Linked DNA regions of Spirulina subsalsa PCC 9445. The protein of the gene in region 2 interacts with the protein of the main gene of each other region in a pairwise test. Links are inferred from orthologs where the notes say so. Each region holds a gene or a part of one and is shown on either strand. Other genes may lie near its edges.

Region 1 (6,075 bases), 2.4 Mb from region 2 along the record:
GGGATACTCGACTTAAATCATTCATCGTCTGCATGATCTGTTGAATGGCACTGGCTTCTTGCTGAACACTTAAAGCAATTTGCTGACTACTGGCCACTACCTGCTCAATGGCTAGGGTGACTCCCTCAAAAGAACTGGCTGTAACTTCGGCTAGCTGCACATTGTTTTGTACCGTAGTATTTCCCACCTCGGCCGCATTGACGGTGGTTTGAATAGACTTTTGAATAGATTGCACTAGATGATTAATTTTCTGTACCGATTCTTGACTTTGTTCGGCTAACTTGCGAATTTCTGTCGCCACCACCGAGAAACCTTTCCCATGTTCTCCCGCCCGCACGGCTTCAATGGAGGCATTGAGAGCTAGCATATTGGTTTGATTGGCTACTTCCCCCACCAATTGGGAAATCATGCCGATTTGTTGGGCCTGTTGGTTTAAGTGATCGGCTTGTTGTGCGATCGCCTCTACCTTATTTTGCAACTCTCGCATCCCCCGCATTGTGCCGTTCACCGCTTCATTCCCCCGTTGGGATAACTCCAACACATCTTGAGCGCGTTCGGCCACCCGTTGCGCTTGTTCAGAGGACTGTTGAGATGACACTTCCAACTGGTGCATCGTTGTCGTGGTTTCTTGCACCGAAACCGCCTGTTGTGCCGCCACTCGTTCCTGTTGTTCTGTCACCGTGGCAATTTCTGAACTGGCTGTGGCCAAATTTTCAATGGTTTCTTCTAGTGCCGCCGTTAACAGTTGACTGAGAATTTTCTTTAAGGGGGATAACACAATCACAATCGTTAAGACTAGAATAGGAATGAAAACAAACAACACCATGTGATACAAACTGGTCGCCGCATTTCGTTCCTGTTCTGCCACCTCTAACTGCAACGCCATCAACTGGTTCAGTCTTTGAGTAATCGGGTCAATCACATCATAGAGACTACGAGCCAAAACCAGCAGGCGATCGCGATTCCCACTCCGTAACACATCCTCCAACTCATAAATCATCCGATCAGACTCTCGAAACAGTCCCTCAATTTCCACCACCAAATTCCGTTCTTCCGGGGTCAAATCCGTTTTTTGATACCGTTGCCATTCTGCCTCAATGATACTCATCGCAGCTTGAACCGACCGCAACGCTTCCCCCGTCGTCATTCTGTCCGAATTGGCTTTATTCGCTGCATCTACAATCGACACGGCATAGGCATCAGAAACCAGTTTGAGTTGCTTAAGCGGAACAACCCGATCATCATAAATTGTCCCCACTTTCTGATTAATAGACCAAAAACCGATTAAGGAAGAAAAACCCACAATCCCCAGTAACAATGCAGGGAATACACTGATAGTTTGAATCTTGTGCTTTAAGTTATTAGATTTTTTTTCATTCTGTATCATGATCCAACCAGCCCATCCTCTTTCATATTTTGAACCGGGTAAAACCGCAATATCCCTTACACTAATATAACTCTTCAAAAAGTTCAGATTGAACTTTTTTAACAGAAAAAAAAGGTTTGTGATAAAAGTTAAGAAATCAAGGGCATAAATTAAACAGCAATTCCTGTTTTTGTTCGATCACACTTGTGGTTTTTGCGGATACATCAAATCGAGAGATACACCCTCAGCAAAGGTGATCGAGAATTGAGGAAAAAACGCGATCAGGCTGACCCTATTAGAAAAAACTCCCGGAGTAGCCGAGGGGGTCGTTCAGTTAACTTTGTTCGATCTAGCAAAGAGCCTGAAAACCGAGAATCCTCCGCTAAACGAGCGGTTAGCGGTGGGAGAGTCCAGACCTCCACGCCAGATTGTCCTAGAATGGAAAATGCAAAATGGCTGATCCGATAGGAGAAAACTGCGTGGAGTCCCGATATAACCCATCTGCAATTGAGTCCAAATGGCAAGAGAAATGGCTAGAAATGGGGTTAGACCGAACCCAAGAAAACCCCAAACAGCCTAAATTTTATGCCCTATCCATGTTTCCCTACCCCTCCGGGAACCTACATATGGGTCACGTCCGCAACTATACCATCACCGACGTAATCGCCCGTCTCAAGCGGATGCAAGGCCACCGAGTTCTCCACCCCATGGGCTGGGATGCCTTTGGACTACCCGCCGAAAACGCCGCCATTGACCGAGGTATCCCCCCCGCCCAGTGGACCTATCAGAACATCGCCCACATGAAAGGGCAACTCCAACGTCTCGGCCTCTCCCTCGACTGGGAACGGGAAGTCACCACCTGTTCCCCCGATTATTACCGTTGGACCCAGTGGCTCTTTCTCCAATTCTACGAAGCCGGATTAGCCTATCAGAAAGAAGCGGCCGTGAATTGGGACCCCATTGATCAAACCGTCCTCGCCAACGAACAAGTCGATAGTGAAGGACGTTCTTGGCGTTCTGGGGCGAAAGTGGAGCGGAAACTGTTGCGCCAGTGGTTCCTGAAAATCACCGACTACGCCGAGCAGTTATTACAAGATTTAGAGCAACTCGACGGCTGGCCCGAGCGGGTGAAACTCATGCAGGCCAACTGGATTGGTAAATCCGTTGGGGCCTATTTAGAATTCCCCATTGTGGGCTTAGAGGAAAAAATCGCCGTCTTCACCACTCGCCCAGACACCGTTTATGGCGTGTCCTACGTCGTATTAGCCCCCGAACATCCTTTAACCCCCAAAGTCACCACCCAAGGGCAAAAACAGGCTGTAGAGCAGTTTATTCAAGAAGTCTCCCAAGAAAGCGAACTAGAACGCACGGCAGAAGATAAACCCAAGCGGGGTATTTTCACCGGAGGAAAAGCCCTTAATCCCTTCAACGGGCAAGAAGTCCCCATTTTAATCGCCGATTATGTTTTATACGAATACGGCACCGGAGCCGTGATGGGGGTACCTGCCCATGATGTGCGGGATTTCGCCTTTGCCACCAAGTACGACCTCCCCATTACAACGGTGATTATACCGGAAGGGGGAGATGCCAGTGAAGCCTTAACGACCGCCTATACTGACCCCGGAATCATGGTCAACTCCGGCCCCTTTGACGGCACTCCTTCGGGTGAGGGCAAAACAAAAGTCATTGAATACGCCGAACAACAAGGCTATGGCAAAGCCCGCATTCAGTACCGCTTGCGGGATTGGCTGATTTCTCGCCAACGCTATTGGGGCTGTCCCATTCCGGTGATTCACTGCCCCGACTGTGGCATTGTCCCGGTGCCGGATGAGGAATTACCTGTCACCCTACCCGATAATGTGGAATTTACCGGACGGGGGGCTTCTCCTTTAAGTCAGTTAGCCGACTGGGTAAATGTGAAATGTCCCACCTGTGGGGGAGATGCCAAACGGGAAACCGATACCATGGACACTTTTATTGATTCCTCTTGGTATTTCTTGCGCTATACGGACGCGAAAAATGAGCAGGATGTATTCACACCAGAAAAGGTGAATGATTGGATGCCTGTGGATCAATATGTGGGGGGAATTGAACACGCCATTCTCCATTTATTGTACTCACGCTTTTTTACCAAGGTGTTACGAGATCGGGGGTTATTAAGCTTTGATGAACCCTTTAAGCGCTTATTAACTCAAGGCATGGTGCAGGCCATGACTTATAAAAATCCTGAAACAGGAAAATATGTTGTTCCGGGTCAAGTGACGGTGGTAGAAACGATTAATCCTGAGACGGGAAAAGCGGAAACGGTTTATTATGAAAAGGGGACAGAAACTCAGTTATCGGTCTTCTTTGAAAAGATGTCAAAATCTAAATATAATGGCATCGATCCGGCAGAAGTTTTGAGTAAATATGGGGCGGATACAGCCCGGATGTTTATTCTGTTTAAAGCACCCCCAGAGAAGGATTTAGAATGGGATGATGCTGATGTTGAGGGACAATTCCGCTTTTTAAATCGGGTATGGCGTTTGGTGGATGAGTTTGTTAATCAGCCGAGTTCTGCGAAGAAGAAACAGAAAACCGGACAACTCACGAAGGGGGAAAAGGATGTCCGTCGAGCGATTCATAGGGCGATTAAGGAAGTCTCCGAGGATTTGGAGGGAGACTATCAATTTAATACGGCTGTTTCTGAGTTGATGAAGCTGAGTAATGCGTTAAATGATGCCGATTGTAAGGACTCTCCAATTTATCGAGAAGGGATTGAGGCGTTGGTGTTGTTATTAGCGCCCTTTGCGCCCCATATTGTGGAGGAATTATGGGAGCGTTTGGGGGGTAAAGGTTCTGTTCATCAACAGGCTTGGTTACGGTATGATCCCGATGCGTTGGTGGTGGATGAGATTGATTTAGTAATCCAAGTGATGGGCAAAAAACGGGATGTGATTCAAGTTCCGGCCAGTGCGACTAGGGCGGAATTAGAAGAATTAGCCCGGTCTTCGGAGAAAATTCAAGGCTATTTAGTCGGGAAGGAAATCCGTAAGGTGATTGTGGTGCCGGGTAAGTTGATTAATTTTGTTGTAGGGTAGGGGACATTAGAAGTAAGGAGTTATGGTGTGATGTCTAGTCGTTGGAAAAGTGCGCTGGGTCGTGGGTTTGCTGGGTCAGTGGTGGGGGTTTTGCTCTGGAGTGCGATCGCCCCAATGCCCAGTTATGCCAATTTCTTCGGTCGTCCCCGTTATCGAGAAGATGACAACCCCAGCGTTTTTGAGCAATGCGCCCAAGAATTAAAAGCCTCCGGGATTGATAACACCCAAGCCATGAGCGCCTGTGCGGATGCCCTTGTCCCGGAAGATTTATCAACCTGTGTTTTTCGCATCACCGAAACCACAGGCATTAGTCCTCAAACCTCTTTATCCGCTTGTTTCCGCGTGAGAAGACCCGTTGATCTCGCCCATTGTGTGGTATCCATTCGTCAGGAGGTGTTAACCACCCCCCAAGGCAGACAAAACCCCGGCAATGAGCAGAGTTTGAACAAACAGGGGATAGAGAAATCCCCCGCCCCCGATTTGTTCGCCCAAACCCCCACCCTACAAACCCTTGGGGAGTTAGAACTAGCTACCCTAGACCGTTGTCGTCGGAGTCTCCTCCCGAAACGCTACGGGGCCTGTGTGGTGGGTTTAAGTCGAGAAATCCCCTTTGTCCCCCAGCGTCTTCTAGACAGTTGTATTGACGCGGAAACGTATCCTTTGGGGAATTAGGGAATAGGGAGTCGGGAGTCGGGAGTCGGGAGTCGGGGGTGTAGGGGCGCAATGCTTGCGCCCTAGGGAGTCGGGAATCGGGAATAGGCACTCATGCAAAAGGCACTCATGCAACAGTAATCAACCCATCCCCCCCTCTCCCTCTCCCCCCCTCTCCCCCTCCCCCCTGTTCCCTTTTCCCTAGCTACGACTTGACAAAATGCACACAAGCTTAACTTGTTAAGCTTGCCTCTCCCCTTATTCAACAAGCCCTAGTTTGTACACTATCGATTAGGAGTATGAGACAACAACAACTCGAAAAATGGCGTGAGACGCGGAAGATGGGTAAATCTAATTTTATCTGGAAGGTAGGAGTACAAAAGTGGGGCTTCAGCACGGGAACATTATGGACTCTCATCATGACCGTTTTTTTCGGTTTTGAGACGTTCTTCAGTTTTTTGATTCCCGCCTTGATTGTGTTTCCGGTGGGAGGATATTTTTTTGGGCGCAATCTTTGGTTTCAGTTTGAGTCAGACTATCAAAAATCACAGGATCTTGAGGAGGAATCCTTAGATTGAGAGATGGGATAATCGGAAGGAGGGATATTCAGCAGACCCTAATTAATAATAGTGTTGAGTTTAAATAAGTTTCGTTACTTAGTTCTTAGTATTTCACCATTCATCAATATTCATGGGAGATAATTACCGTATAAGAATTTAAGGTCAAATTTTCTCAGGTATGTTTTGCCTAAGAAGGAATTATCAACCTTAACAACTTGAGCGTGCGTGCATTTTGTCAACTCCCCTATATAGCGTCCATAAATTGGATGAAACTATAAGCTGTGTGGAAAAACGAAGATCATGTTACATTCCAAAACAGAGCAAAAGACTGTCGGGAAGCCGTCAGGACTGGTGGCGTTAATCCCCCCAACGGGATACAGAAAATTTAGATTAGTGGATCCGTGCGATCGCCCCCTAT
Region 2 (6,295 bases):
AAGAATGATCCTGAATCATTTAAAAGTAAAGTTCCGGATTGGCTTGATATATATATGGAAAAAGTGATTACCCGGAAAATTGACTTCCAATATGAAAAAGAAGAGAGGGAGTTTAAAAAAGTTTTTGATATATTAGGAAATACTTTAGGAGAAATTGCTTTTGCTTCCTATAGAAAGAAGAAACCTGTAAAAAATTTATCTCCCGCATACTATGAGGCGATTACAATAGGTACTTTTAGACTTTTAGAACAAATTAGTCGAATTTCTATGGATGCTATCAAACACAAAATAATTAATACTGTTCAAAGTGATGAATTTAAGCAATATACAGGATCGGGAGCTAATAAACCAGAAATGCTCAAAGGGAGAATTAAAGTAATTGAAACAGCACTTTTGGAGCTGATTCATGAGTAATTTTGTCAAACAGTTAGAAGAGGATCTGGACTGGAGAATTGCAGAGTTAGGTATTTTGAAAACGCAAGTTGTCTCAGCACGCAAAGGTTCAGACAGATATCAAGTCATGCTGCGCGCACTCTGGGCAATGCTTTATGCTCATTATGAAGGGTTCTGTAAATTTGCTTGAGATTTGTATTTAGATGAACTCCAAAAAATGAGAATCAAAAGGAAAGATTGTCGAGATGAACTTGCGCAATTTTCACTACAAAAACAATTAAAAGATTTTAAAAAGGATTTATCACCAGAAAAAATTTGGCAATTTGTGACCCGTAATTTCAATCAACTGCTAGAAGAATATATAGAATTTCCTGTAAAGCTAGAAACGCGCTCTAATCTGCATCCTAATATCTTTAAGGAGAATATAGTTCAAACGGGAATTAGTTGTAGCTTAATTGATACCTATGAAACTGAACTTAAATCGTTAGTTGGGAGAAGAAACAAAATTGCTCACGGTCAAAAATTAGAGATTAAAGATATTGATGAATATCAGAAACATGAAGATGCTGCAATAGAAGTGATGCACGAGTTGGCGTTGGCTATTGTTGAATGTTTAGATCAAAGACTTTATGTCAAAATTCCATAATTTTTGCTAAAGTGGTGAGTTGTTGGGTTTCACTGTTGCTGCACCCAACCCACGGATACCATTCTTTTTCCCACAAAACAATGGACTGGCAAGAAATTTCTGGTGGATGGGTGTTAACGCCCCCTAATCCCAAGGGTATCGTTCACTTTCTAGGAGGGGCATTTATTGGCACCGCACCCCATATTACCTATCGTTGGCTGTTAGAAGCACTCTCTCAAGCGGGGTATGCAGTCATTGCTACACCGTTCCTCAACACTCTAGATCATAACGCTATTGCCCGGGATGTTCTCAATCGTTTTGAAACTATTCTGTCCCGTCTGCAAGCGAAAAATGCCCTCGGTCAGCGCTACCTGCCGATTTATGGCCTAGGTCACAGTATGGGGTGTAAACTCCATCTGCTCATTGGCAGTTTATATAGTGTGGATAGAGTGGGCAATATTTTGATGGCTTATAATAATTATCCGGTAGAACGGGCTATTCCCTTCGCCCAACAATTTCAACTGACTCCGACCTTTAATCTTGAGTTTACTCCTTCTCCTGAAGATACTTTAGATTTAATTCACACCGATTATCAAGTTCGCCGCAATTTAATCATTAAATTCCGTCAAGATGACTTGGATCAAAGTTATGATCTTTTACCCATTTTAGAGCCGAAATTCCCTCAGATGGTGTCTATGCAAATCTTACCGGGGAATCATTTAACCCCGATTCCTCTGGGGCCTGACGTGAAATGGAATGCGGGGTCGTTTTTCACGCCGTTGGATGCCGTGGGTCAATGGTTTAAGCAGGAAGTGTATCGCGATTTAAACCGTTTGAAAGATGAAGTTTTGCGCTGGTTAAACCCCGTTAAGTTGCATTAATTGAGGATGGATTATGCCAACTCCTGAACAAGAACACCGAATTATTCAACTGCGGATTCAATTGCAAAAGGCGGGTTATGCCTATTATGTGTTGGATGATCCCATTATGCCCGATGCTGTTTATGACCAGTTATATCGGGAGTTACAAGACTTAGAAAGCCAATTTCCTGAACTGATTACTCCCGATAGTCCGACCCAACGGGTGGGGGATAAACCAGCGACGCAATTTGTCTCAGTTGGGCATAATATTCCCCTTTATAGTTTAGAAAATGCTTTTAATGAACAGGAGTTGCGCAAGTGGGAGGAACGATGGCAGCGTCAAGTGAACGAAATGCCGGACTTTGACTATGTTTGTGAACTCAAAATTGATGGATCTGCGATCGCCCTCACCTACGAAAACGGTCAACTTCTGCGCGGTGTCACCCGAGGAGATGGCATGACTGGGGAAGACATTACCCCCAATATTCGCACCATTCGCAGCATTCCCCTCCGTCTCAATGTAGACCCACCCCCGGCACAAATAGAAGTGCGCGGGGAGGTGTTTCTCCCCCTCGATGAGTTTCAACGCATCAATCAACAACGGGAAATCACAGGAGAATCCCAGTTTGCCAATCCCCGCAATGCGGCCGCGGGGACGTTAAGACAACTAGACTCCCGCATTGTTGCCCAGCGTCGTCTGGATTTTTTCGCCTATACTCTCCATATCCCCTCCCACCCGGAACAACAACCTCCGACCCAGTGGGAATGCTTGGAATTCCTCCATCAGATGGGGTTTCGGGTCAATCCTAATCGTCAACACTGTGGGGATTTGGGGGCGGTATTGGGCTATTTTGACCAGTGGGAGACGGGACGGAAAACCTTACCCTATATGACCGATGGGGTCGTGGTCAAGTTAAATGACTTGGCCTTACAGCAACGACTGGGATTTACCCAAAAGTTCCCCCGTTGGGCGATCGCCCTCAAATATCCAGCCGAGGAAGTCAGTACACAAGTTCTAAATGTGATCGTCAATGTGGGACGCACAGGCGCTGTTACCCCGATGGCCGTGATGCAGCCCGTCCAAGTAGCGGGAACTACCGTCCAACGGGCTACTCTGCACAATGAGGATCGGATTCAGGAATTAGATTTGCGGGTAGGGGATAGGGTGATCATCCGCAAAGCAGGGGAAATTATCCCCGAAGTGGTGCGGGTGTTAACGGATTTACGGCCAGAGGGGACAAAACCCTACGAAATGCCCACCCACTGCCCGGAATGTGGTTCGCCCTTAGTCCGTCCGACGGGGGAAGCGGTGAGGCGCTGTGTGAATAGTTGCTGTCCGGCCATTTTGCGGGGGAGTTTAATCCATTGGGCCTCTCGGGATGCGTTGGATATTAATGGGTTAGGGGAGAAAATTGTGGAACAGTTGGTCGAAACAGGTCTAGTGCGGTCTTTGGTGGATTTGTACAGTTTGGAACCAAAGGCGATCGCCCAACTGGAACGGATGGGGGAAAAATCGGCGGAAAAGTTAGTGAAGGCGATCGCCCAATCCAAACAACAGCCCTATTCTCGCGTTCTCTATGGGTTAGGCATTCGTTATGTAGGGAAAGTCAACGCAGAAACCCTCAGTCAAAGTTTCCCCACCATTGAACAACTCAGTCAAGCCACTGTGGAAGACTTAGCGGCTGTCTACAGTATTGGTTTAGAAATTGCCCAATCGGTTTGGCAGTGGTTCAGAAATGAGGCTAATTTGCAACTCATTCAAGAGTTACAAGCCATGGGGTTACATTTAGCGGATCGGACTCCAACGGTTGCCCTTTCTGAAGAAATGCCCCAACCTTTCGCGGGGAAAACAGTGGTCATTACCGGAACCTTACCCACCCTCACCCGCAAAGAAGCGGAAACGTTAATTAAACAAGCCGGGGGAAAAGTGAGTAGTTCAGTGAGTAAAAAAACTGATTATGTTTTAGTCGGGAGTGATGCGGGATCTAAGTTAACCAAAGCCCAAGCGTTAGGCATTGCTCAACTGGATGAAGAGACTTTAAGAGATATGCTTAAAAAGGGGTAATTGTCAAGAGGCATTCACCCACCCCACCCATTCAACGTCACCATGAGGACTGAGTAACCCTGCTAGACCCTAGACTATATAAGGTTTTAAGTTCAATCGGGATGACTGGATTTGAACCAGCGGCCCCTTCGTCCCGAACGAAGTGCGCTACCAAGCTGCGCTACATCCCGAAATAATCGCTTAAGAGAGCCTCAGCCCATCCCAAGCATTTCCCATAGTACCACACTCTAACCTTTCTTGATAACATGGGGGGGTTAGTCTTTTCAGGTGAAGAACAGAACGTGGTCGTAAAACCAGAGTGGTTAAGAGTAAAAGCCCCCCAATGGCAACGAGTGGGGAGTGTTAAAGAGATTCTGCGGGATTTGGGACTCAATACGGTCTGTGAAGAGGCTTCTTGTCCCAATATCGGGGAATGTTTCAACGCCGGAACCGCTACTTTTTTGATTATGGGGCCGGCCTGCACTCGCGCTTGTCCCTATTGTGATATTGATTTTGAGAAGAAACCCCAAGCCTTAGATCCCCTGGAACCCCTCAATTTAGCCGAGGCCGTCAGTCGCTTGCGCTTAAATCATGTGGTGATTACCTCTGTAAATCGGGATGATTTACCCGATGGGGGGGCAACTCAGTTTAAACGCTGTATTGAGGCTGTGCGGAAGATGTCCCCTCAGACTACCATTGAGGTGTTAATCCCGGATTTTTGCGGTAACTGGGAGGCGTTAAAAATTGTCTTAGAGGCCGCTCCGGAGGTGTTAAATCATAATACGGAAACAGTGCCGCGCTTGTATCGTCGGGTACGTCCTCAAGGGGATTATGAGCGATCGCGCCAACTCTTACAACTCGTCCGCCAACTCGCCCCCCAAATCTACACCAAATCCGGAATCATGGTGGGATTAGGAGAAACTGACGAGGAAGTGCGGCAAGTCATGGCCGATTTACGAGCCGTAGACTGTGATATCCTCACCATTGGTCAGTATTTACAACCCACTCAGAAACATTTAGGCGTGCAGGAGTTTGTCACCCCCGAACAATTCGACGCTTGGCGCGACTATGGCGAAAGCATCGGGTTTTTACAGGTCGTATCCTCCCCCTTAACCCGGAGTTCCTATCATGCCGGAGAGGTACAACGCTTGATGAAGCAATATCCCAGAGCTTAAGCGGGTCAGGGTTTGATACAATCGAAGAGTTGTAAACTTTTATGAAGAAAATTAAACTATCCCATGCTCAGAGTGACATTTGTTGTTGCCTTTTTCGTGATTAGCCTCCTGATTGGGGCGATCGCACCCCCAGCCCAGGCGGCAAGTTCTTCCTTGATTCGCGCCTTTGATGATGTGGAAATTCAGGCCAAGGAGTTTGGGGGACAAAACTTAGAAAAAGCCGAATTTGCCAACGTAGATTTAGAAGGGGCAAATTTTAAAGAGGCCAACCTCAAGGGAGTCACATTCAACAATTGCGACCTCAGCCAAGCCGACCTAACTGGGGTGGATTTTTCTAATGGTATTGCTTATTTGAGCAATTTCCGAGGCGCAAACCTGAAAAACGCCGTACTGAGTGAAGCCATGATGCTCCGTTCTAAATTCGAGGAGGCCGACATTGAAGGGGCCGATTTTACTTATGCGGTTTTAGATAAAGCCCAAGTCCGTAAACTCTGCACCAGAGCCTCTGGGGTGAATCCTATCACGGGAGTAGCCACCCGAGAATCTTTGGGCTGTTAAGGATCTGTGATCAGGACATCCCCCATCCTCCCTTTCCTTACCCCCTCCCGACACCCACCCTAACAGGTACGGTGCGGGCTTTTTAACATTAACCCCATCCCAGAAACTTATCGAGAAAAAAAACCGTCTGGCTAACTTGGGTTAAGCTGACTTTAGAGGTCTTTCGGGAACTGTTGGGAATGAATGTTCAATCAGCATTAGCAGCATTAACGGGTGAAAAATTGCCCTTCAGTCTGGATTTATTACCCGATCCAGTCTATGTAGTTGGGGGGGCGGTGCGGGATGCCTTGTTAGGTCGTCAGTCCCCCTATTTAGATTTGGATTTTATTGTGCCTCAGAAGGCGGTGGAAATTGCGCGGGGTATTGCCCAACAGTGTCGGGCGGGATTTGTGATCTTAGATCCCGAGCGCAATATTACCCGGTTGGTTTTTGCTCAAGGGACAGTAGACTTTGCCCAACAGGATGGGGAGAGTTTGGAAACCGATCTCAATCGTCGGGATTTTCGGATGAATGCGATCGCCTATAATCCCCGAACACAAGAGTTAATTGATCCCCTCAAAGGACAGCAGGACATCGAAGAAGGGGTCATTCAGGCCATTAGTAAACATAACCTCAAAAACGACCCCCTGCGTCTGTTACG

Evidence for each region. The genes of interacting proteins can lie anywhere in the genome.
Region 1: the proteins of ligA (region 2) and leuS interact in binary tests that used the Escherichia coli proteins (3 or more experiments, as listed by UniProt). The link is inferred for Spirulina subsalsa PCC 9445 from one-to-one orthologs.

The regions. Positions count from the first base shown.
Region 1 is NZ_JH980292.1:1,668,880-1,674,954, forward strand. Bases 1,449-4,646 are described here. They hold leuS (leucine--tRNA ligase), read left to right. Parts: upstream 1,449-1,845; coding sequence 1,846-4,446; downstream 4,447-4,646. Other genes in these bases: SPI9445_RS27445 (hypothetical protein), read left to right, coding at 4,477-4,646. Also shown: SPI9445_RS0107805 (HAMP domain-containing methyl-accepting chemotaxis protein), read right to left, coding at 1-1,387; more of SPI9445_RS27445, read left to right, coding at 4,647-5,118; SPI9445_RS24815 (hypothetical protein), read left to right, coding at 5,397-5,675; SPI9445_RS30900 (hypothetical protein), read left to right, coding at 5,958-6,075.
Region 2 is NZ_JH980292.1:4,108,671-4,114,965, forward strand. The notes cover bases 1,539-4,427. They hold ligA (NAD-dependent DNA ligase LigA), read left to right. Parts: upstream 1,539-1,912; coding sequence 1,913-3,943; downstream 3,944-4,427. Other genes in these bases: SPI9445_RS0118715 (DUF1350 family protein), read left to right, coding at 1,539-1,899; lipA (lipoyl synthase), read left to right, coding at 4,225-4,427. Outside these bases: SPI9445_RS0118705 (DUF262 domain-containing protein), read left to right, coding at 1-414; more of SPI9445_RS0118715, read left to right, coding at 1,120-1,538; more of lipA, read left to right, coding at 4,428-5,097; SPI9445_RS0118740 (pentapeptide repeat-containing protein), read left to right, coding at 5,161-5,655; SPI9445_RS0118745 (tRNA nucleotidyltransferase/poly(A) polymerase-related protein), read left to right, coding at 5,835-6,295. UniProt on the Escherichia coli protein: DNA ligase that catalyzes the formation of phosphodiester linkages between 5'-phosphoryl and 3'-hydroxyl groups in double-stranded DNA using NAD as a coenzyme and as the energy source for the reaction.